Regions from separate parts of the Mesobacillus sp. MER 48 genome, predicted to be linked through region 2. Evidence: a T-box and tRNA genes for the amino acid it is inferred to sense, from the RefSeq annotation. Region 2 holds a T-box; the other holds one or more tRNA genes.
What was found. The T-box of region 2 lies ahead of leuS (leucine--tRNA ligase). A T-box ahead of a tRNA ligase gene usually reads a tRNA of that ligase, here a tRNA-Leu.

Region 1: it encodes a tRNA-Leu, which carries the amino acid that the T-box ahead of leuS (leucine--tRNA ligase) is inferred to sense. The anticodon was not compared.

The regions. Positions count from the first base shown of each region.
Region 1 covers NZ_JAMAUR010000001.1:499,850-511,424, reverse strand. Annotated here, with positions in the region: gene M3593_RS02550 (DNA ligase D) at 1-1,034, opposite strand, end outside; gene ku (non-homologous end joining protein Ku) at 1,173-2,027, shown strand; gene M3593_RS02540 (NAD-dependent epimerase/dehydratase family protein) at 2,154-3,056, shown strand; gene M3593_RS02535 (GreA/GreB family elongation factor) at 3,084-3,581, shown strand; gene M3593_RS02530 (hypothetical protein) at 3,768-4,289, shown strand; gene M3593_RS02525 (metallophosphoesterase family protein) at 4,348-4,845, shown strand; gene M3593_RS02520 (cytosolic protein) at 4,870-5,265, shown strand; gene M3593_RS02515 (DUF6509 family protein) at 5,302-5,613, opposite strand; gene M3593_RS02510 (LysE family transporter) at 5,712-6,332, opposite strand; gene M3593_RS02505 (cold-shock protein) at 6,738-6,944, shown strand; tRNA gene M3593_RS02500 (tRNA-Leu) at 7,911-7,994, opposite strand; gene M3593_RS02495 (LysE family transporter) at 8,194-8,475, shown strand; gene M3593_RS02490 (DeoR/GlpR family DNA-binding transcription regulator) at 8,651-9,403, shown strand; gene pfkB (1-phosphofructokinase) at 9,400-10,314, shown strand; gene M3593_RS02480 (PTS fructose transporter subunit IIABC) at 10,326-11,575, shown strand, end outside.
Region 2 covers NZ_JAMAUR010000009.1:61,666-73,240, reverse strand. Annotated here, with positions in the region: gene pepV (dipeptidase PepV) at 1-54, opposite strand, end outside; gene M3593_RS21125 (DeoR family transcriptional regulator) at 534-755, shown strand; gene M3593_RS21120 (pseudouridine synthase) at 833-1,549, opposite strand; gene M3593_RS21115 (hypothetical protein) at 1,654-1,902, shown strand; gene M3593_RS21110 (putative polysaccharide biosynthesis protein) at 1,945-3,573, opposite strand; gene M3593_RS21105 (BaiN/RdsA family NAD(P)/FAD-dependent oxidoreductase) at 3,843-5,111, shown strand; gene M3593_RS21100 (sporulation protein Cse60) at 5,633-5,818, opposite strand; gene M3593_RS21095 (rhodanese-like domain-containing protein) at 5,875-6,186, opposite strand; gene leuS (leucine--tRNA ligase) at 6,366-8,780, opposite strand; T-box leader at 8,856-9,075, opposite strand; gene M3593_RS21085 ((Fe-S)-binding protein) at 9,266-10,597, opposite strand; gene glcD (glycolate oxidase subunit GlcD) at 10,594-11,575, opposite strand, start outside.

The DNA of each region.
Region 1 (11,575 bases), on a different contig from region 2:
TAATGGATATAGTCAATCTTTTGGATTCGCGGATCTTCCCAAAGCGGCTTGTCAGGATGCGTGATTTCGATATCCGGGGGCAAGTTCTTTTGCTGGAGAACGAATTTATCATACGTACAGGCAGATGGAGTTAAATCAAACCTGAATTGATGGAAATGAGGCTCACGAAGCTGATCCTCATAAACTTCAAGGTATTTTACCTCCAGACAAATCGCGGGCTCTACATAGATGAATTGGTGGTCTTCTCCGCTTTTGTTCTGCTTGATGATCTGATGAAGGGCATATTTTTCCTCAGGCTTAAATCCAAAGATCACCAGGCCTATTTGGTATAATTCCCCTCCTTTATAAACAGAGATATAAAAATAACCATTCGATTTTTCATATGCAGTCACAAAACAGGATACATATTTCCAGTTTTTTGTTTTTATCCATGTCTCTGTACGCTTTCCTTCCTCCCATTTGCTATTGGCTTGCTTCGCAATGATTCCCTCTCCATCATAAATGACAACTTTTTCCCATACGCTATCCAGATTTTTTTCACTGCCGACAAGCTGTAAAAGGTCCGGATATTTAGGGTTTGGGGATTGAGGCAACTCAAGTTCAGTGAATAAAGTGCTGAGCTGATTGCGCCTGTCTTGGTAACTTTCAGCCTCCAAACTTTTGCCTTTTATTTTAAGAAGGTCAAAAACCATCAGCCTGCAAGGATTCCTCGCTGATTCTGTCCTGATTCTGTCCTGGGATCTCATTCTCCCCCTGATTTGGATGGCTCCGAAGTTCGCCTTGAACGGGTTTTCCAGGTAAACTAGTTCAGCGTCAAAAGTCAGCGGTAAATAGGGCGCGAACTTCTCCTTATTACCCAGCAGAAAGTCAGCGATTTCCGGAAACAAAGGCAGCAGCGCCTTTCCATTCCTGCTTGTCAATTCCAATTCATGATCCCATGTCAACAGCGCACGAAAACCATCATATTTGACTTCGTAACGCCATCCATCTCCCCGGGGTGCTTCAAATGCAAGTGTTGGGAGCATCGGTTTCAGCATTTTTCCCATCCTTTCCTCGGTCATATTTATAGTGTTCCTGATTGAGTGCAAACTAGTACGCTGGCAAATGTTTTAAGGAATGATTCATTGAATTCTAAAGCAAATTAGTAATAAAACGATAAGGTGGAGAACGCCATGCATACTATTTGGAAAGGGAGCATCAGCTTCGGTCTCGTTAATATCCCAATCAAGCTTCATGCTGCAACAGAAGATAAGGACATCAAGCTTCGGACACTTCATAAAGAATGCCACTCGCCGATTAAATACGAAAAAACATGTCCGGTTTGTGATAAAGAAGTAAAGAATGAAGACATTGTCAAAGCATATGAGTACACGAAAGGGAAGTTTGTCATCCTTGAAGAGGAAGATTTGGAAGCATTGAGGAAAGAAAACGAAGACAAGGTCGTCGAAATTATTGATTTTGTGAAAATGTCCGAAATCGATCCGATTTACTATCAGCGAAGCTATTTTATCTCGCCAAATGAAAGCGGCGGAAAAGCCTATTCCTTGTTAAGAAAGGCACTTGAGGAATCACAGAAGGTGGGCATTGCCAAAATCATGATCCGCGCCAAAGAGCAATTGGCTGTAATAAGGGTCTATGATAACACACTGGTCATGGAAACGATCCATTTTCCCGATGAAGTCAGGAAAACCGTTGACGTACCAAACGTCCCTGCAGATGACAAGGTGACCGAAAAAGAGCTGGAAACAGCCATTATGCTCATTGATCAGTTGACCACCGAATTTGAACCAGATAAATATAAAGACGATTATCGGACAGCATTATTAGAATTGATCGAAGCAAAGCGCACAGGCAAAGAGCTGGTTACACCAACAGAAAAAGAGCCAGTATCCAATGTGACAGATCTTATGGCAGCGCTGCAGGCTTCTATTGACCGGACGAAGCCTGAGAAAAAGAAAGAACCTGCAGCCGCAAAGAAAAAGAAGACAGCTGCAAAACCAAAAGCAAAGGAAAAGAAACAAGCCTGATAGAACTTGGAATCAACTTATGCCGGCCACCTTTTATGATGGCCGGTTTTTATCTTGTATTTAAATGAAAAAGGAAAATCCCCGATAAAAGAAGAATAAAAAGAATAAAGAAGAGGGGGGTTTATAATGAATAAGGTACTTGTCCTGGGAGGAACCCAGTATTTTGGGAAAAAGCTGGTCGAAATGCTGATTGACCATGGTAATGAAGTTACCATCGCCACGAGAGGAACTAAAGCAGATCCTTTTGGTGATAAAGTGAACCGGCTTAGGATTGATCGGGAAAAGAAAGAGACACTGGCAGAAGCCTTCAAAGGAAAGGAGTGGGATCTTGTCTATGACCAATCGTGTTTTTCGCCAACAGAAGCAAGAGATACTTCAGAATTGTTATGTGGACGTGTGGGTCGATATATTTTCACTTCTTCCCAGGCTGTCTATGAATTCGGCACGCTCCATAAGGAAGAGGATTTCAATCCATTTACATATCCGATCAAATACAAAGGGCGCAGGGAGTACCCTGGTTATGAAGGTTACAAAGAGGCGAAGCGTGCCTCTGAAGCTGTGTTCCACCAGCTAGGCCAATTTGAGACCGGCTCTTCCCGGTTCCCGATTGTCGTTTCTGAAGATGATTACACAGAGCGTTTGAAGTTCCATGTCGATAAAATACTTTCAGGCCAGGCGATTGGTATTCCGCAACCTGAAATGCGCTACAGTTTTATCGAGGCAGCTGAAGCTGCAAATTTCCTGGTGAACATCGGAAAGTCAGATTATACCGGTCCAATCAACCCAGGTTCTGCAGGGGACATCAGTCTGCAAGAACTGATCGATAAAATAGAATTGCTGACTGGAAAAGAAGCAATCGTTGATAAAAATCCTCCTTCGGACATTATGTCACCATATGCTTTACCTGGGTCATGGTCGATCGACACTTCTCGTGCGGCAGCACTGGGTTACGGATTTATGGATCTCCATCGTCTTCTGGATACATTAATCAAGCAATATATCATGGCATATGGTAAGATTAGCGAATAAAAATTTTGCAGTTAAAAGGAGAGTAACATGGCAGTTAAGATCACCCCATCGGGAGAGCAATTGATTTTGCAGCAAATAGCAAGGCTGGAACAAGAATTAAAGCAAGTACGTATGGATAAAAATATTGCCTTCAATGCTTGCGGGGATGATAAACTGGCTAATCCCAATTTTCATAAGTTAGAACAAGATGAGCGGATATTAATGGACCGTTTGAACGAAATACAACAAACGTACAAGACGGCTGAATTAATTGAGTTTAAGGAGAGAAATACAAAGGAAGTTGCGATCGGTTCAATCGTAAAGTGTTTATTTGAGTATCCGGCTGATTCAGAAGAAGAAACCTATGAAATCGTCGGTTATGGAGAATCAAATATTGATGAAAATAAAATTTACTATGATGCCCCCGTTGCCCAAAAACTAATCAGTTTAAAAGTAGGAGAAGAAACGATTCTCTCACTTCCCTCTGGCAAAATCAAGTGCAGGGTTATAGGGCTTTATAGCACTTGGGATGAAGCAGCAAAGTAATACAATGAGTTTGTTCTCCTATTCATAGAAATATCCCGGAGCTAAGTATGCCGGGATATTTTTTTTGCGCACGCCTGCTGGTCGTTACATGGTGTTTTCTTGCAGGGAATCAGCTGACTGCTGTCTAATTATATATGAAGGGCGGATTCAGTTTGAGTTGAAATAGGGGACATAGGGGGCTGACAGATGGAAAAGAAAAAAAATAGATGGAAACTCATGATCTTACCTGCCAGTCTGTTCTTGCTGGCTTTCGGATTGTATGCTGGCTATTCAATATGGGAAAACGGCAGCGGCAATCTTATCATGAACAGCAGCAATACAAGCGATCAGGGGAAGGGACAGACTGTTGCGGTGTTCCAGGAAGGATCAGATAACACTGGCTACTCATCTGTCGGGAGGTTTATTTCTGATTTTCACAAAAAATATAATGATACCCTTGGCTGGGGAAGGATCGACAAAGTTGACTGGGAAGAACAAAGGAAGATCGCAGGGGAAATTATATCGGTGATATCCACAGTAGAAACTGAAAATGCTTCGCTTCAGTCTGATTTTGAAACGATCGCCAACTATTCAAAAACGATCCAGGACGGCAGCAAAGATAAGAAGGTCCTGGTTCATCTTCACCGTTTTTTCCACGACCTTGATATTGAGGTCAATCAGTATAACAAAACAAATGATTATTTTAATGTAACCAAGTATAAAGGTTAAACCGGTTCACACAGGGTAACATAACAGGGAAAAGCAGGCGGGAGGGGTTTGTTACACCATGAAAGTTGTTGTCGTTTCCGACACTCATATGCCGAGGAAGGCGAAGCATCTGCCGACAATACTGAAGCGTGACCTGGAAGATTGTAGTTTCATCATCCATGCCGGAGACTGGCAAACGATCGAACTTTATCATGAACTGAAACAATATGCACCGGCCATCGGGGTAACCGGCAATGTGGATGGTCCGGAACTTAAAAGCCTTCTCAAATCAAAAGAACTGTTCATTGCGGGGGATTTCCGTATAGGGATTGTCCATGGACACGGCACAGGGAAAACGACAGAAAAAAGGGCAATAGATGCATTTGCCGATGATGCCGTTGATTGCATCATTTATGGCCATTCACATATTCCCGTCTTAAAGGAAAATAACGGAGTGATCATCTTTAATCCCGGATCTCCAACAGATAAAAGAAGACAGAAGGAATTTTCCTATGGTATCCTGACAATCGGGGAAAAAATCGAAGCAAAGCATATCTTTTTTGAAGATAAGCAATAAAATCAGAATGGAGTGTAATTTCTCTTGAAAATATTTGAAGTCAAATTTCATGCAGAAGATCAGGTAGAAACGATGAAGGTCCAAAAATTGAGCAGTGAAGATTACGACCAAGCGACTGAAGGGGGCACACGTCACCTTTTTGATTTGGACACAAATATAGGTTTCTTTGTTTTCTTTGATGCAGAAGATAAGGATGGCGAGGAATCCTATCTAATGCTCCAATATGAGGATGGCAGTGAAGAGCCTTCAAATTGCTATGGATTTGACCTCAAGGATTTCTATGAATTTTCTGCATTGTACCTGAATGACCTAGAATTCACGGAAGAACTGAACGAAGAAGAGGGAGAACTTGGCCCTGTTCAGCACCTTGCCCATCTTCTTTTTCATATACTTGAGGAAGGCAAGTCAGTAGAGGTATAAAAAAGAAGAGCAGGGTTTTCCTGCTCTTCTTTTCGTTTATTCCTGTTCGGTTTCGGTTTCTTCATCAGCCTGTAAGTGTTGTTCACAATACGCTTTTACCAGCTCTGCTTCATCATCCTCAAGTTCAAAATCGAGAACCGTTTCAGTTTCCTGTTCAATGAAGTAGCTTTGGAGAATTCGGCTGTTGTTCTCGTCCACGAGAAACAGGACCTTCAAAAGCAGCCCTTTATCAGTATAAAGCTCATCGTCTTCATCCACTTCAATATTTAAAAAATACTCATATCTATCTCCTGTCAGAAGTCCGAATGGATCTTCGAGGAGTTCGACGGTATGTCCGGTAATCTTCATGTACGTCTCATCCTTTTGGTTTTGTCCTTTCTATTATATATCGAAATCCCCATAAACAATCAAGGAAAAACCTCACTTAGAACAACCAATCAAAAAAATCACAGAAACAGCTTCAGCGCTTGATATCCAAAATAAAATGCAAATCCAATCAGAGAAACCCCTGATATAAGGGAAATGAAGGTCAATAGTCTTGATGTGAGCAGCTTGCGGAAGCTGCTAGAAATAGCGGCCATCACAATATCCCACATAAGGAGTCCGAGAATGATGCCGAAGCTGTATATAACAAGTTCACCGGTTCCATAGGAGGAAGCAGTTTTTGCAAGGACAGAGCCGTAAATTCCTAACCAGAATAACATGGTCAGCGGATTAGAAATTGACATTATGAAACCGGAGAAAAAAGACTTTATAATTGAGTCTCCTTCTCGATGATCCATCATGATTTTTCCAGAATTGATAATTGTCTCGATACCTGTGTACAACAAGACAAAGAATCCGAACAGCCAGAGGAAAGACTGCATGAATGGAGTTTCAAGATACTTAACAACCCCAAGATAGACAGTAAGCATATAGATAATATCGGCTGTCAAGGCACCAAGGCCAAAAAGCCATGCCTGTATGAAGCCGCTCTTGATCCCTTTGTCCATTTGTGCCGCATTGACAGGGCCAATAGGCGCGGCAAGTGACAGACCAAGGAAAATGTAACCCAGGAAGACACTCAATTTTAAGAAACCCCCAATAGCCAAGGCATGATTTGCTTGTACTATTTCTATTCAGGCAAAGGATGGTGTACAACCCTTTTTGTTAAAAAACAAATAAAATTTTGCCTTTCTAAATAAAAAATGAGGAAATGAATATACTATTTATTGTTGTTCGGGAACATCAGGGTGTCACTTTTGGTAAAAATAAGAAAGTGTGGTAAAATGGAATAGATATCAACTTTCGGACCATTCATTTATTATAAAAAGTATCAATTGCCGGCTTTTTATAATAAATGAATTTTTTTATCAATCGAACGATGATGAGGTTTTTCTCGAATGGAGTTGGTTCCAGGATGAATTTCGGGATCCTGCAAACAGGCATCTAAGAGAAAAAACCGTGACTAAAACGATAGGAGCGTGAGGAAATTGGCATTTGGAAGAAAACCGCCTGAAGAAATCGTCACAGCAGAAACGAAAATATGGGTATGTACTTCTGATGATTGCAATTGCTGGGTTCGTGACAACTTTAAAAGCAGCAATGTCCCCGCTTGCCCGATTTGCAAAAGTGATATGGAGGAAACGACCAAAGTACTCGAAGTGGTCAATAACCATAGTCAAAATCTGATCGGTTAACCAATGGTACAAACAGCCTGGGTTTCATCCAGGCTGTTTTTTTTATTCTGGAAGATGAAGCGAACTCAATAATATAGTTGATTCAGAAGGATTTTGAGATGTAGTGGCCCAGGCTGCCAGAAAAACGCTTTTAATTTGACAGTTTTATAGGTGGAGAAGGTGAAGCTGTCAAGAAAGGGTTAGTATTTTGACAGGTTTGCAGGCAGAGGATCTAAAGCTGTCAAAAAAGCACCATAATTTTGACAGGTTTGCAGGCAGAGGATCTAAAGCTGTCAAAAAAGCACCATAATTTTGACAGGTTTGCAGGCAGAGGGGCTAAAGCTGTCAAGAAAGTCCCATGATTTTGACAGGTTTGAAGGTAGAGAAGCCATAGCTGTCAAAAATGCCCCATGATTTTGACAGGTTTGCAGGCAGAGTGGCTAAAGTTGTCAAGAAAGCCCCATGATTTTGACAGGTTTGCAGGCAGAGGAGCTAAAGCTGTCAAGAAAGTGCCATGATTTAGACAGGTTTGCAGGCAGAGGAGCCAAAGCTGTCAAGAAAGCATCATAATTTTGACAGGTTTACAGATAGAGGAGCCAAAACTGTCAAGAAAGTCCCATGATTTTGACAGGTTTGCAGAAAGAGGAGCCAAACCTGTCAAAAAAGCCCCATAATTTTGACAGGTTTGCAGAAAGAGAAGCCAAAGCTGTCAAGAAGGCCCCATGATTTTGACAGGTTTACAGATAGAGGAGCTAAAGCTGTCAAGAAAGCCCCATGATTTTGACAGGTTTGCAGGCAGAGGGGCTAAAGTTGTCAAGAAGGCCCCATGATTTTGACAGGTTTGAAGGTTTAGGAGCCAAGGCAGTCAAGATCCCTCTTCCGCAGGATGGTCAATCAAATCTTTATCATATACCACACAAACGAGCTTTACTTAAAACTGGTTGAAAACACAAAAAAAGTGCCCTCTTAAAAGGCACCTTTTCTGTATGCGGATGAGAGGACTTGAACCTCCACGGTGTTGCCACCACTAGAACCTGAATCTAGCGCGTCTGCCGATTCCGCCACACCCGCGAATTAGTTATAAAAGAATTATATCATAAAAATAATTGATTTCAATTTATATTTTTAGGAAATCTGGTGCAATTTGTATTATTTTTCAACCTGCGCATATAATATTTGCATAATTTATTTGTGGTGGAAGACGACAACTTGGGCATTGGCCCGGTGAATTCAGCCAGGCTGGATAAGGTAATCAAAATTGGGTTCTGGCATGCATGGATTTGTTGGTACAGGATCGATGATTGCTGATGCCATTTTAATTCTTCTTATCTTTCTTGGGCTTGTGAATTTTTTGGAAATGCCTCTCATCCAAATATTTCTGTGGTTTTTTGGCGGTTTCGTACTCATTTATTCGGGCATTGAATGCTTGCTGAAGGCAAATGATATCCATCTTGCCTTCAGCAGCGGGAGAGAGTCTTTATTTAAATGCTTCCTCACGGGATTCAACATATCGATCAGCAGTGCTTACCAGGGCATCGAAGCTTTATTTTAATAAAATAAGATGTTTATAACCTCTTTAAAAAGGGGTTATTTTTATGAAAACATTCAAAACCAATCAATAATCTTGAGAAACTGCTCAATTATGATTGGTTTTGAAAGAAAATGATTGATTTTTGAAATCGATTACATTATGATGGACTTACGAAGCAATTTAGGAGGAATGGCTCATGTTAACACCTGAGCGCCACCAGCTCATCTTACAGCTCATAAAAGAAAAACCAATTGTGAAAATTCAAGAACTTGTTGATATAACAGAAGCTTCCGAGTCCACTATACGTCGGGACCTGACAGTCCTTGAAGAGGGTGAATTCCTGAAGAGGGTACATGGAGGTGCTGCAAGGCTGAGGGGGAAACTTCAGGAACCAAGCATGAATGAGAAATCCTCCAAAAACCTTCATGAAAAAAGGCAAATCGCCCAGTATGCTGCAAGTCTGGTAGAAGAAGGTGACAGTATTTATCTGGATGCAGGCTCGACAATCAAGGAAATGATCCCTTTCCTGCCTGTGAAGGATATAGTAGTTGTTACCAACGGATTCATGCATTTGCCGGCCCTCATGGAAAGGAATATTGAAACCTATGTCATCGGAGGTTATGCGAAGCCAAAGACAAATGCAGTGATTGGAAGAGGAGCATTGGCCAGTCTGGAACAATACCGTTTTGATAAATGTTTCCTTGGGGTTAATGGCATTCATCCTCATTCTGGCTTTACAACACCTGACCAGGAGGAAGCGATGATCAAATCCAAAGCGATTTCATTATCGCGTGAAGCATATGTACTGGCAGATGACAGTAAATTCTCGGAAATCACTTTTGCTAAAATAGCCGATTTGCATGAAGCTGCAATTATTACCAATATTCTTGAAGAAGAGACAAAAGGACAATATACCAGCAAAACTTCAATAAAGGTTGTGACACCATGATCTACACGCTGACACTTAATCCATCTGTCGATTATATCGTCGAAGCAGGTGAGATTGTAATTGGAACTTTAAATAGAACTTCCCATGAAACAAAACTTCCTGGCGGAAAAGGCATCAATGTTTCAAGGGTCCTGCGCTCACTAGGAGTGGAGAGCAAAGCAACTGGCTTTTTGGGAGGCTTTACAGGCAAATACGTTGAAGAGTTCCTCAATAGGGAGGGCATTTATACGGGTTTTGTCAAAGTCGAGGGGGATACAAGGATCAATATCAAACTGAAGGCCGGAAAAGAAACCGAAATCAATGCAAGGGGCCCGGAAATATCCTCTCTTGCAATCGGATTATTGAAAGAAAAAATCCAACAGCTTGGAAAAGATGATTATCTGATCCTTGCTGGAAGTATTCCATCAAGCATGCCTCAAACGATTTATCAGGATATCGTCCGGATCTGTAAAAAAAACGGGGCAGAAGTAGTCATTGATGCAGAAGGTGATTTGCTTAAAACTGTGCTCGAATATAAGCCTTTTCTGATTAAACCAAACCATCACGAATTGGGACAGTTTTTCGACAGAGAGATATCAGGAGCGGAGGATGCCATTGTATATGGAAAAAAACTCGTAGAGGCAGGAGCAAAAAACGTCATTGTTTCTCTTGCTGAAAAGGGTGCTGTCTATATCAGTGAAACAGAAGCCTTTTATGCGATCGTTCCACAAGGGGAAGTCAAAAGCTCTGTGGGAGCAGGCGATTCGATGGTGGCAGGCTTCATGGCACAGTTCTTAAAAAGTAGTGACTGCAAAGAGGCTTTCCGTTTCAGTGTGGCATCAGGCAGCGCAACAGCCTTTTCAATCGGGCTATGTACACCTGGAAAAATAGAGACACTTCTTCCAGAAGTGGAAATTCACGAATACCAGTGAGGGGGAGAACAATGAGAATCACAGAATTGTTGACAAGAGAAACTATTCTTTTATCCATGACTGCCAAATCAAAGCACGATGCTGTCAATGAACTTGTCGGGGTACTTGATGCAGCCGGTAAAATCTCAGACCAGGAGATATTCATGGAAGCTATTTTGAATCGCGAAAAACAAAGCACAACAGGTGTTGGGGATGGGATCGCTATACCACATGCAAAAACTCGAGTTGTGAAAGACGCTGCCATCGTATTTGGCCGCTCAGAGTCAGGGATCGACTATGAATCTCTTGATGGGCAGCCGGCACATCTATTTTTCATGATTGCAGCCCCGGAAGGTGCAAATAACACACATCTGGAGGCACTGGCACGACTATCGACCATCTTAATGAAGGCAGATGCACGTGAGAAGCTGATGGCTGCACAGTCATCCGATGAAGTCATTGGTATCATTGACAGTTATGACCAGGAAGAAAAAGAAGAGGAATCTGTAGAGGGAAATAAAAAATACATCGTCGCAGTTACTGCTTGCCCAACGGGGATTGCCCACACGTACATGGCAGCGGATTCGTTAAAAGCGAAAGCGGCTGAAATGGGCGTAGACATCAAGGTAGAAACGAATGGGTCAGGAGGCGCCAAAAATGTCTTGACGCCGGAAGACATTGAAAGAGCAGAGGCTGTCATTATCGCTGCCGATACAAAAGTTGATATGGAAAGGTTCGCAGGCAAGCCATTGATCGATGTACCAGTTGCCGACGGAATCCGCAGACCAAAAGATCTGATTGAAAAAGCGGTTAAGAAGGATGCGCCACTTTATAAGTCGACAGGCAATGCGCCGGCAGAAAAGAAAGAAAGCCGAGGCGGAATCTATAAGCATTTGATGAATGGTGTTTCAAATATGCTTCCATTTGTTGTCGGAGGCGGTATCCTGATCGCGATCTCCTTCATGTTTGGCTATAATGCCTTCAATCCTGAGGATCCATCCTATCATCCAATTGCCAAGGCCCTGATGGATATTGGCGGAGGAGCAGGAGCATTTGGATTGCTGGTACCTATTCTTGCTGGTTTCATTGCTCTAAGTATTGCTGACAGACCTGGATTTGCTCCTGGTATGGTTGGCGGTGTGCTTGCAGCAACAGGGGGCGGCGGCTTCCTTGGCGGTTTGGTAGCTGGATTCCTCGCAGGATATCTCGTTCTCGGTCTGAAGAAATTATTCGCTGGGCTTCCAGCATCACTGGAAGGGATTAAAACAATCCTATTGTATCC
Region 2 (11,575 bases):
GATCAAATCCGCTTCTCTTTTCTCTACTTCCTTCGTCCAGTTGATCGAAGTCATGGTCAAAAACCTCCAAATGAGAGTTATATGTATATCTTTCTTTCCCCTGAAAGGATTCACCTAAGCGGGAAGATGTTCTTATTGTACCGCAAATCCCCACTTGAAAACTTGAATTTTATTTTACTCCTTCCATTCGCTATTCGTAAACTTTCAACCTCAATAAACTTTTCAAATTTTCTAACAACTGTCATATTTAGCCTGTTTAAAACCATATCGTTAAGTATATAAACCATATAGAGGGAGGCAGATAAATAACTAATTGTTAAATTTTCATAAAAAACAGTGAATAATCTGGAATTTTGTATTATTTAAGTGTAAAATAGTCCAAAAGGTAGGACATCTTATGACTTCCTTTTTAAAATGGACGCAAAAGGAGCTGTCTGGAAAGAAGAAAACTACATACTTGAGGATTCGTCTTCAATCAAAGTCGGTTGCAGGAAAATGACAAAGGGGTTTAAAAAAGGATAGGGAGTGGTTGTTTGAAACCTTCGACTAACCGGATGATAAACCGCATCAAATCCATCTACATGTATATATGTCAGAATGGAACTGTCACAACTCAAGATCTTGTAGAGGAATTCGGAATTACTCCTCGAACCATCCAGAGGGATTTGAATGTCCTGGCTTATAACGACTTAGTGAAAAGTCCGAGCCGAGGTAAATGGACAACGACCCGGAAAAAAGTAAAGATGTCGTCATAGCAGAAAAATAGAAACGTATGGCACTAAACAATTAAAAATAAGAAAAAAATCGCCGGGGGAGCACCCTCGGCGATTTTTTATACTTCATAGTTTTGCAGCATTTCGACTTCTTCGTCGGTAAGCTCCCTGTACTCTCCAAGTTCGAGTGTTTCATCAAGCTCAAGCGGGCCCATCGACAATCTCTTCAGGTATACAACCCTTTTCCCCACTGCCTGGAACATCCTCTTCACCTGATGGAACTTCCCTTCTGTAATAGTCAGTTCGATATCGGAAGTCAAACCGGATTTTAAGATGACAAGCTCCCCAGGTTTTGTCTCATAGCCGTCATCAAGGGTGACACCCTGTTTAAATGCTTCAATGTCCGCTTCTGTTACTTCCCCCTCGATCACTGCAAAATACGTTTTCGGAACATGCTTTTTAGGCGATAGCAGCCTGTGGGACAACTGTCCGTCATTCGTGATCAATAGCAGGCCTTCCGTATCCTTATCAAGCCTTCCGACCGGAAAAGGCTCAAAGACCAAATCCTCCATCTCAAGCAGGTCGATGACCGTCTCATCATGGTTGTCTTCAGTTGCAGAGATGACACCAGGCGGCTTGTTCATCATCAAATAAATAAACTCTCGATAATGAATTTCCTCTCCATTCAAAGTGATGAAGTCTTTTTCAGGGTCAACATGCTGTTTAGCATCCTTGATGGCTTCGCCATTCACTTTAACAGCACCATCTTTTAAAAGTTTTTTCACATCTTTCCTGCTCCCATATCCAAGGTTGGAAAGCACTTTATCTATTCTCATGGTATACCCCCTCTAATTCACATGGGCATAAGCCCATTCCATTTCCTTTTGCCATACATAGACTAATATCATAATTTACATCAGATTACGAGGAGATGACCTTAATGAATTACCGACAGCAAGGGCAAGGCTTGTACATTCCCCTTCCCGGAGTGCCAGGCGGAGGCTATCCAGGAGGTGGATATCCTGGTGGCGGATATCCTGGCGGCGGAGGCCAATTTAATCAGAGGCTCAACCAGCTCGAAAGGCAAATCCAAAGATTGAACAATCAGATCGACCGGCTGGACCGCAGGGTCGACAGGATTGAGCGCCGTCTGAACATCCGCGACAATGACCAGCAGTTTTACTATTAGGATGCATTAAAAATGGCCTTCATAAACGAAGGCCATTCTTTATTAAACCGGCAGCCTTAATTTGCGCTTGATTTTTGTGACCCGATCCCCAAAGAGCTTGTCCACCAGTTTGGTCCGGAAACCAAGATAAAAATACACACCCGCACCTACAACAGCAGAAATAACAATGATCATAATGGATTCGAACTTTCCTGCCGGTGACAGGAACTGGACAAGCACTCCATAGAAGGCAGCCGTTACGCCTGCCATTAACCCTGAGAACACAAGGATCAGGATAATCCTTCTCGTTACAAATCCCATTGGATACCTTGCGAACTTTTTGATCACCACCATATTGATGATGATTGCAACAATGTAACCTATCGCAGTAGAGATCACTGCCCCCTGTGTTTCATACAGCTTGATCAACGGCATGTTAAGGCTCAATTTTACCAGCAAACCCGTCAACAGGCTTAAAATCGTAAAACGCTGTTCATTGATTCCCTGCAGGATTGCCGCTGTTACGGAAAATAGCGCAAACAGGATGGCAACTGGGGCGTATGTGGCCAGTACTTCTGTTCCAAGATCATTATGTGCATAGAAGACGGTATACATTGGTTCCGCCAGAAGGGCAATTCCAACTGCAGCAGGCACAGTCAGATACATCAGGACCTGGAACGTTTGGTCAAGCTGCCTCCTCATTCCCTTACGGTCGTTCTCCGTAAAAGCTTTCGTGATGCTTGGCACCAGCGTCAATGAAAAAGCCGTAGCCAGAGAAACTGGAATGATCACTAGCTTATGGGATTGGAAATTCAGCACTGAAAACGCCGTATTCGCTTCATTCTGGCTATTCCCAATTGCCATCATCGCTCTGTTGAAGGTCATCATATCAATAAACTGGAACAAAGGATTGGCAATCCCGACAAATACAAATGGCGCTGCATAAAGAAGGATTTCCTTATAAATGTCCTTCAAGGAAATATCCATCGTCTTTTTATCTTCTTCCAGCAATTTATCCAAATGCGGTTTTCTTTTGACCCAATACCAGCCAAGCACCCCAAGACTGCCGAGTGCACCTATGAACGCAGCAAACGTAGCTACGCTGACCGCGGTAACCATATCACCTTCAATTACGTTCAGAACAAAAAATGCACCTGCAAGGACGAAAACAATCCTTACAATTTGCTCTACCACTTGCGATACGGCTGATGGTCCCATCGATTGATGTCCCTGGAAGAAACCGCGGATCAAGCTCATGAATGGAACAACGATCAGCGCGAAACTGACTGCCCGTATCACCGTTGTCACATCTTCAGCCGTTATTTTCGCATTTTCTTCCCCACTAGTGTTCATGACTATATCAGCCAGACCCGGAGCCGTTACATACATGATCAGGAACGACAAAATGCCTGTCGCAAGCATGACAGCGACTCCTGATTTGAATAACTTCCTGCCGACGGCATACTCCTCAAGAGCATTATATTTTGCTATGAACTTTGAAACAGCCAGCGGCACACCGGCTGTGGCGATGCTTATGAAAATTGTATATGGAATGTAAGAGAACGAATATAGGGCGGTCCCATAATCTCCTACGATCGCAAAAAAGGGAATAACATAAAACAATCCCAGTACTTTGGATAAAATCGTGCCAATTGTCAGTATGAACGTCCCTCGTAATAGCTTAGATGACATATAATCCCTACTTTTCAATCTATAAAATAAAATCAGTTTACAAACTTGTATTTTACCATAAACACTATCCGGCACTATGATATTTATCAACGGATGCAGAAATTTCCTGCATTCCCTAGTTTACTCCTTCTTCAGCCTGACTGCCAGTTTTCAGGCTGAAGAGATTTGAATTTCTCAGTCAGGGAAATGTTTTTAAAGAAGAGATGCATTATAATAAGAAAAGTGCGCAACTGCATTTATAAATAGTGAAACGAAAAGTTGGTGAAGCAATGAAATACGATGTAATCGTCCTTGGCGGCGGGCCTTCTGGCTTGATGGCTGCGATTGCTGCTGGCGAGAAAGGTGCAAAGGTGCTGCTGATCGATAAAGGGGACAAGCTCGGCCGAAAGCTGGCCATCTCCGGCGGCGGACGCTGCAATGTGACAAATCGCCTCCCTGTCGATGAAATCATTAAACATATACCCGGAAACGGGCGATTCCTATACAGTGCCCTTTCGATTTTCAGCAATGAGGATATCATTTCATTTTTTGAAGGGCTCGGAATCAAGCTGAAAGAAGAGGACCATGGCCGGATGTTCCCAGTCACAGATAAAGCCCAATCGGTTGTCGATGCTCTTTTATCAAAGCTAAGAGAGTTAAAAGTAGAAATTAAGACAAATACTCCTGTGGCCGATGTGCATTACAGGGACGGAAAAGTTGATTCAGTGGAATTAAAAAATGGAGACAGGATTTTAGCAGACAGCGTGATCATCGCAGTAGGCGGGAAATCCGTTCCCCATACCGGTTCGACTGGTGATGGATACGCCTGGGCGGAAAAAGCAGGCCACACCATCACCACCCTGTTCCCTACAGAAGTGCCCGTAACCTCTTCTGAACCCTTTATTAAGGAGAAGATTTTGCAGGGGCTTTCCTTGAGAGGGATTGCGCTCAGTGTCCTGAACCCTAAAGGAAAGGCGCTTATCACACACAAGATGGACATGATTTTCACCCATTTCGGAATCAGCGGCCCTGCCGTGCTTCGCTGCAGCCAGTTCGTCGTCAAAGCGATGCAAAAGTGGAATCTGAAAGAGATCGTCATGTCCCTGGACGCTCTTCCTGACATGAAGGAAGAAGAATTGTTCCAGGAAATCAATAAGTTGATAAAAGCTGAGCCAAAAAAAGCGCTGAAAAATCTGCTTAAGGGACTTTTGCCTGAACGCTATTTATTGTTCCTGTTTGAGCGGAATGAAATTGACCCAGCAATGCAGGGCGGACAGCTGGGACATGAAAAGATCAGGAACTTTGCGAGTTCGGTGAAACAATTCGAGTTCAAAGTCAACGGCACTCTGCCGCTTGATAAAGCATTCGTCACCGGCGGCGGCGTATCCGTCAAAGAAGTCGAGCCGCAAACAATGGCATCCAAGAAAGCAGAAGGACTATATTTCTGCGGGGAAATCCTCGATATCCACGGATATACAGGAGGATACAATATCACATCCGCGCTAGTTACCGGAAGGCTCGCCGGAACCAATGCAGCTGGATTTGCGCTGAGGAAATAGAGATTTGTATTTAGTGTCCACACGCACTTTGCGTGGTGGACACTTTTTTTGTTTTTTTCTGTTTTTCTGTCCGTCATGGGATTGATGAAGGACACTTTTTCTCGGTTTCCATCCGTTTTTGTCCGTCATGGACCTGATGACGGACACTTTTGCTAGGTCTCCATCCGTTTTTGTCCGTCATGGACCTGATGACGGACACTTTTTCTCGGTTTCCACCAGCTTTTGGCCATCATAGACTGGATGACGGACATTTTTGCTAGCTCTCCATCTATTTTTGTCCGTCATGGACCTGATGACGGACACTTTTGTTCGGTTTCCACCAGCTTTTGGCCGTCATAGACTGGATGACGGACATTTTTGCTAGCTCTCCATCTATTTTTGTCGGTCATGGAGCTGATGACGGACACTTTTGTTCGGTCTCCATCAGCTTTTGTCCATCATGGCTTGGATGACGTACACTATTCCCCGTTAGTACCTTGTCACGAATCTTTTTCACATAAAAACAGAGCCTGATTCAAGGCTCAGGCTCTGTATACAATCATGGCTGAAAAACAGTAAATCTGCTCTTCATCCTCTTCTTCAGGTATGACCGCGACATTGTATTTAATGTCGAGCAGTTTTTTTTCATCTAGTTTTTCAAGAAACACGTTCATATCCTGTTCGAGATCTTTTTCATGCTCATGATCAAACACTCTGACCTGGATCAAGGTAATCTTCCTTCCTTTTTACCATCCATTCTGGCCAGATTTTCAGAATTTTATAATTATGGGCGCTTTGTTTCTCCGCCCCAGCTCATCATGCCGCCAACCATGTTACGGACTTTGTAGCCTTGCTCGTTCATGTAGTGGCAGACATTGCCGCTGCGTGCGCTTGAACGGCAGATGAAGATATATTCCTTGTCCTTGTCGAATTCGTTCATTCTTTCAGGGATTTCGCCCATTGGGATGTGCTTGGCTCCAGGGATCATGCCGGATTCAACTTCGTCATGTTCACGTACGTCAACCATTTCAAGCTTTTCGCCTGCTTCCAGTTTCTTTTGAAGCTCTTCAGTTGAGATTGTTTCAATTTTATTCATAAGTCATTTCCTCCAATTTCCAATAAAATTTATCCTTATTATTCAAGGATCCAATACCATATTGTATTTTCCCCTATTTATTATATAAAAACTCTTTTTATAATACAAAGGAAAAACCTCATGGGGTATTTCAATTTTATAAAACAAAGGACCGCAAAAGCGATCCTTTGCAAAACGTATTAGTTAGCGACAATGTTGACAAGCTTTCCTGGTACTGCGATCACTTTGCGGACTGTCTTACCGTCGATTTGTTCTTTAACGGTATTATCGCCCATAGCAATCTGCTCAAGAGTCTCTCTGTTGGCATCGGCAGGTACCATCATTTTTGCTTTGATTTTGCCGTTCACCTGGACAACGATTTCGACTTCGTCATCAACAAGCTTGGCTTCATCATATGCTGGCCATGCTGCATAGGTGATAGACTCGCTGTGCCCAAGCTTTTCCCAAAGCTCTTCTGTGATATGCGGTGCAATCGGAGCAAGCATTTTCACAAATCCTTCTACATATCCCTTAGGAAGTTCCTCAGCTTTGTATGCTTCGTTGATGAAGACCATCATCTGTGAGATCGCTGTGTTGAAACGAAGTCCTTCATAGTCTTCTGTTACTTTTTTAACCGTCTGGTGGTAGACTTTTTCAAGGTTTTGGTTTTCCACATCCTTGATCTTCGAGCTCAGGCTTCCGTTTTCATCGACGAACAGGCGCCAGATACGGTCAAGGAATCGGCGTGATCCATCAAGTCCATTTGTTGACCATGCAATCGATGCCTCCAGCGGTCCCATGAACATTTCGTAAAGGCGAAGTGTATCCGCACCGTGGCTTCCGACGATTTCATCCGGGTTGACGACATTGCCTTTTGATTTACTCATTTTTTCATTATTTTCACCAAGGATCATCCCCTGGTTGAAAAGCTTCTGGAATGGCTCTTTCGTATGGACAACACCCACATCGTAAAGAACCTTGTGCCAGAAACGAGCGTAAAGCAAGTGAAGTACTGCGTGCTCCGCGCCTCCAATGTAAATATCGACAGGCAGCCATTGCTTTAATTTTTCTTCATCGGCAAGCGCCTGATCATTCTTCGGATCGATGTAGCGAAGGTAATACCAGCAGCTGCCAGCCCATTGCGGCATGGTGTTCGTTTCCCTGCGGCCCTTTTTGCCTGTTTCAGGGTCAACCACATTCACCCAGTCAGCGATATTGGCAAGCGGGGACTCGCCTGTGCCTGATGGCTTGATTTCAGTTGTTTTAGGAAGGACAAGTGGCAGCTGATCATCTGGAACTGCTGTCATTGTGCCATCTTCCCAGTGGATGATTGGAATCGGCTCACCCCAGTAACGCTGGCGGCTGAACAGCCAGTCGCGAAGGCGATATGTGACCTTCTTTGTACCAATGCCTTTTTCTTCAAGCCAGGCAATCATCTTGCTGATGGCATCTTCCTTATTCATGCCGTCAAGGAATTCAGAGTTTACATGATCACCGTCGCCAGTATAGGCTTCTTCCTGGACGTTTCCGCCGGCTACAACTTCCTTGATTTCCAACTCGAATTTTTTAGCAAACTCGTAGTCGCGCTCGTCATGCGCAGGAACTGCCATGATTGCGCCAGTTCCGTATGACGCAAGAACATAGTCTGCGATCCAGATTGGCATTTTTTCGCCGTTTGCTGGATTGATCGCATAAGCCCCGGTGAAGACTCCAGTTTTGTCTTTTGCTAAATCGGTACGCTCAAGATCGCTCTTGCTCTTGATTTCATCAATATATTTTTCTACTGCAGCTTTTTGTTCAGAAGTAGTGATTTTATCAACCAATTGATGCTCTGGTGCAAGCACCGCGTAAGTTGCGCCGAACAGTGTATCCGGACGGGTTGTGAAAACCGTGAATGTTCCCTCATGTCCTTCGATGTTGAAAGTGATTTCCGCACCTTCTGAACGGCCAATCCAGTTGCGCTGCATATCCTTCAGGCTCTCCGGCCAATCAAGTAAATCAAGATCCTCAAGAAGACGGTCTGCATACGCAGTGATCTTCAGCATCCATTGCCTCATCGGACGGCGTTCCACCGGATGTCCGCCGCGCTCGCTTTTACCATCGATTACTTCTTCGTTCGCTAAAACTGTTCCAAGTGCCGGGCACCAGTTAACAGCGACTTCGTCAATGTACGCTAGCCCTTTTTCATAAAGCTTAAGGAAAATCCACTGAGTCCACTTGTAGTATTCAGGGTCAGTCGTGTTGACTTCGCGGTCCCAGTCGTATGAAAAGCCTAATGCCTTGATCTGGCGGCGGAACGTGTTAATGTTCTTCTCCGTAAATTCTGCCGGGTCATTCCCTGTATCAAGTGCATACTGCTCTGCCGGCAGTCCGAATGCGTCCCAGCCCATTGGATGAAGGACGTTGAATCCCTGCATCCTTTTCATGCGGGAAAGGATGTCTGTTGCCGTATATCCTTCCGGGTGTCCAACGTGAAGGCCGGCACCTGATGGATACGGGAACATATCAAGCGCGTAAAACTTCTCTTTCCCTTTATCTTCAGTTGTTTTGAACGTTTTGTTCTGTTCCCAATAAGCTTGCCATTTTTTCTCGATTTCCTGATGGTTGAAACTCATCGTCATGTCCTCCTGTTTGGTTTCGATTTATTTTAGCGGATGAATTTTTGCAAATAAAAAACTCCCGCCCCTGTAAAAAGGGACGAGAGGTTATGTATGATCTCCCGCGGTACCACCCAAATTAGTGTGTAACACTCGCTTCATTCATCCTTAACGCGGAAAACGGCAAACGCTACTTGTGTGTTCACGTCTGCGACTCAAAGGCGAGTTCATGATGGTCCCGTCTGGCTTGCACCAACCGCCAGCTCTCTTCCTCAGGTTTATCACCACTACTACTCCTTGTCGAAGTCTTTCATTATGATATAGGGATATTGTAATAAAATTCCCTTGCAGATGCAAGCAGGGAGGAAAATAAATGATTATAGAGAGTATTATACGAATAAGCCGGCTTGGCGGTGCGGGTCTTTATACCTGTTCATCATGCAAAATTAAATCCCCTTATGGATAAGTGCCCATCTCTGCAAATAGAGATGGGCCTTCAAAGATCACTTCTCGGTTTGTGCAGCTTCCAATAGCAGGTCCACAATATGCACGCCTCTCATTCTCTCAGAGAGTCCTTCGCGCTCAATTCCAAGCTTCATCTGCAGCAGACATCCCGGGTTTGCGGTTACAATCGTCGTTGCATGGGTGGCCTTTGCCTGAACCATTTTGGAGTCTAGTAACTGCATGGACATTTCACTTTCGACAATATTATAGATTCCTGCCGAGCCACAGCAACGGTCGGCATTCTGCATCTCGCTGAATTCTGCCCCTTTGATTGATTGCAGCAGCGTCCTGGGCGCTGAAGCTGTTTTCATCACATTGCGCAAGTGGCATGAATCCTGGTACGTAATAGTTTGCGGCGACAGTTCCAGCTTCACTTTTTCATGAAAACCGACCTCCATCAAAATCTGCGATATATCCTTGATTTTATCAGTAAAGGCCTGTGCCCTTTCCTTCCATTCCGGATCATCTTTAAGCAAGTGGTCATAGTCGATCAGGAAGGCGCCACAGCCTCCTGCATTCGTGATGATAAAATCGACTCCGGTATCCTCGAAGGCTTTAATGTTCCGCCTCGCAAGTGCTTTCGCATCTTCCTTTTCTCCGCTGTGTCCATGAAGCGCTCCGCAGCAGGCCTGATCCTTAGGGATGACAATTTCACATCCTGCGAGCTGCAAAAGCTTCATCGTCGCATTGTTAGTTTCGAGGAACATTGTATCCATCAGGCAGCCGCTGAAGAATGCGACCTTATGAGTCTTCGGGCCGATGGGCTCAAGAAGTTCAGGCCGATTTTTCATTTCCTTCATTGTCGGCACCTGAGGGAGTACTTTCTCCATCGTGGCGAGCGATTCAGGGAAAAGCTTCATCACTCCTATGCCGCGTGCAACCTTCTGCAGGCCGGAGCGCTGATAGAAGCCTATAAGGCCAGTCAGCCCCCTCATCCGCTCCTGGTGAGGAAAAAGTCCTTTGAAAACAGCTTTCCTTACCATTTTGACTGGTATTGAGAATTTCTTGTTTTGATTGACAATATCCCGGGCATCTTCAAGAAGATGTCCATAATTCACCCCGGACGGGCAGACCGGTTCACATGCCCGGCAGCCAAGGCAAAGATCAAGTGACCGCTCAAAATCTTCATCAGGTTCGATAAGGCCATCGACTACTGCCTTCATTAAAGCGATGCGGCCCCTGGGAGAATGCGATTCTTGATAGCCAGATTCGATATAGGTGGGACAAGTCGGCAGGCAGAACCCGCAGCGCATGCAGTTCAATAGCTCATCCTGGTTCATCTTTTCCTGGAATTGTGTCTGGATTCTTTGCTGTTCCTGTACCGTTGTCATTTTGTTACCACCACTCGTTTCCTGCTGTCTTTCGCAAAAATCTTTCCGGGATTCATGATATTGTTTGGATCGAGTGCCATTTTCACAGCCTTCATTGCTGCGATCCCTTCTTTTCCCAGCTTAAGCTCGAGATACGGTGCTTTCATGACCCCGACTCCGTGCTCGCCCGTAATTGTACCGCCAAACTCGATTGCCTTCTCAAAAATTTCCGCAAATGCCTTCTCGACCCGTTCCATTTCCTCATGATTGCGTGAATCAGTCGGACATGTAGGATGAAGATTTCCATCTCCTGCATGACCAAACGTGCAGATATCCAACTCATACTTTTTCGCGATTTCATTGATTGCATTGACCATTCTGGCAATCTCTGATCTTGGCACAGTGGCATCCTCCAAAATGGTCGTCGGCTTTAACCTGGCCAATGCAGATAGGGCACTCCTGCGCGCAGTCCTTAGTGCTTCCGCCTCAGCTTCAGATTGCGCCAGCTGCACAGACACAGCCTTTTCCTCTTTGCACACCTCGGCAATCCTGGCCATGTCACGCTCGACAACTTCAATCGGGCCATCCTGCTCGATCAATAGAACCGCTTCAACATCTGTTGGCAGCCCGATTTTGGCAAAATCCTCGACAACCCTTAAAGTCGGCTGATCAAGGAATTCCAGCGTAGCAGGGATGATTTTGCTCGCAAGGATCTTTGATACCGATTTAGCTGCCGCTCCAAGATCTTGATATAGAGCAAGCATCGTTTGTTTTGTCTCAGGCATCGGAATCAATTTAAGGATAGCTTCAGTAATGATGCCAAGCGTACCCTCGGAACCGACGAGCAACCTGGTAAAATCATATCCCGCGACATCCTTTGCCAGTTTCCCTCCTGTACGGATGATATCCCCATTTGGCAGCACTGCTTCAAGACCGATTACGTAATCCCTCGTCACCCCATACTTCAATCCGCGCAGGCCGCCGGAATTTTCGTTGATA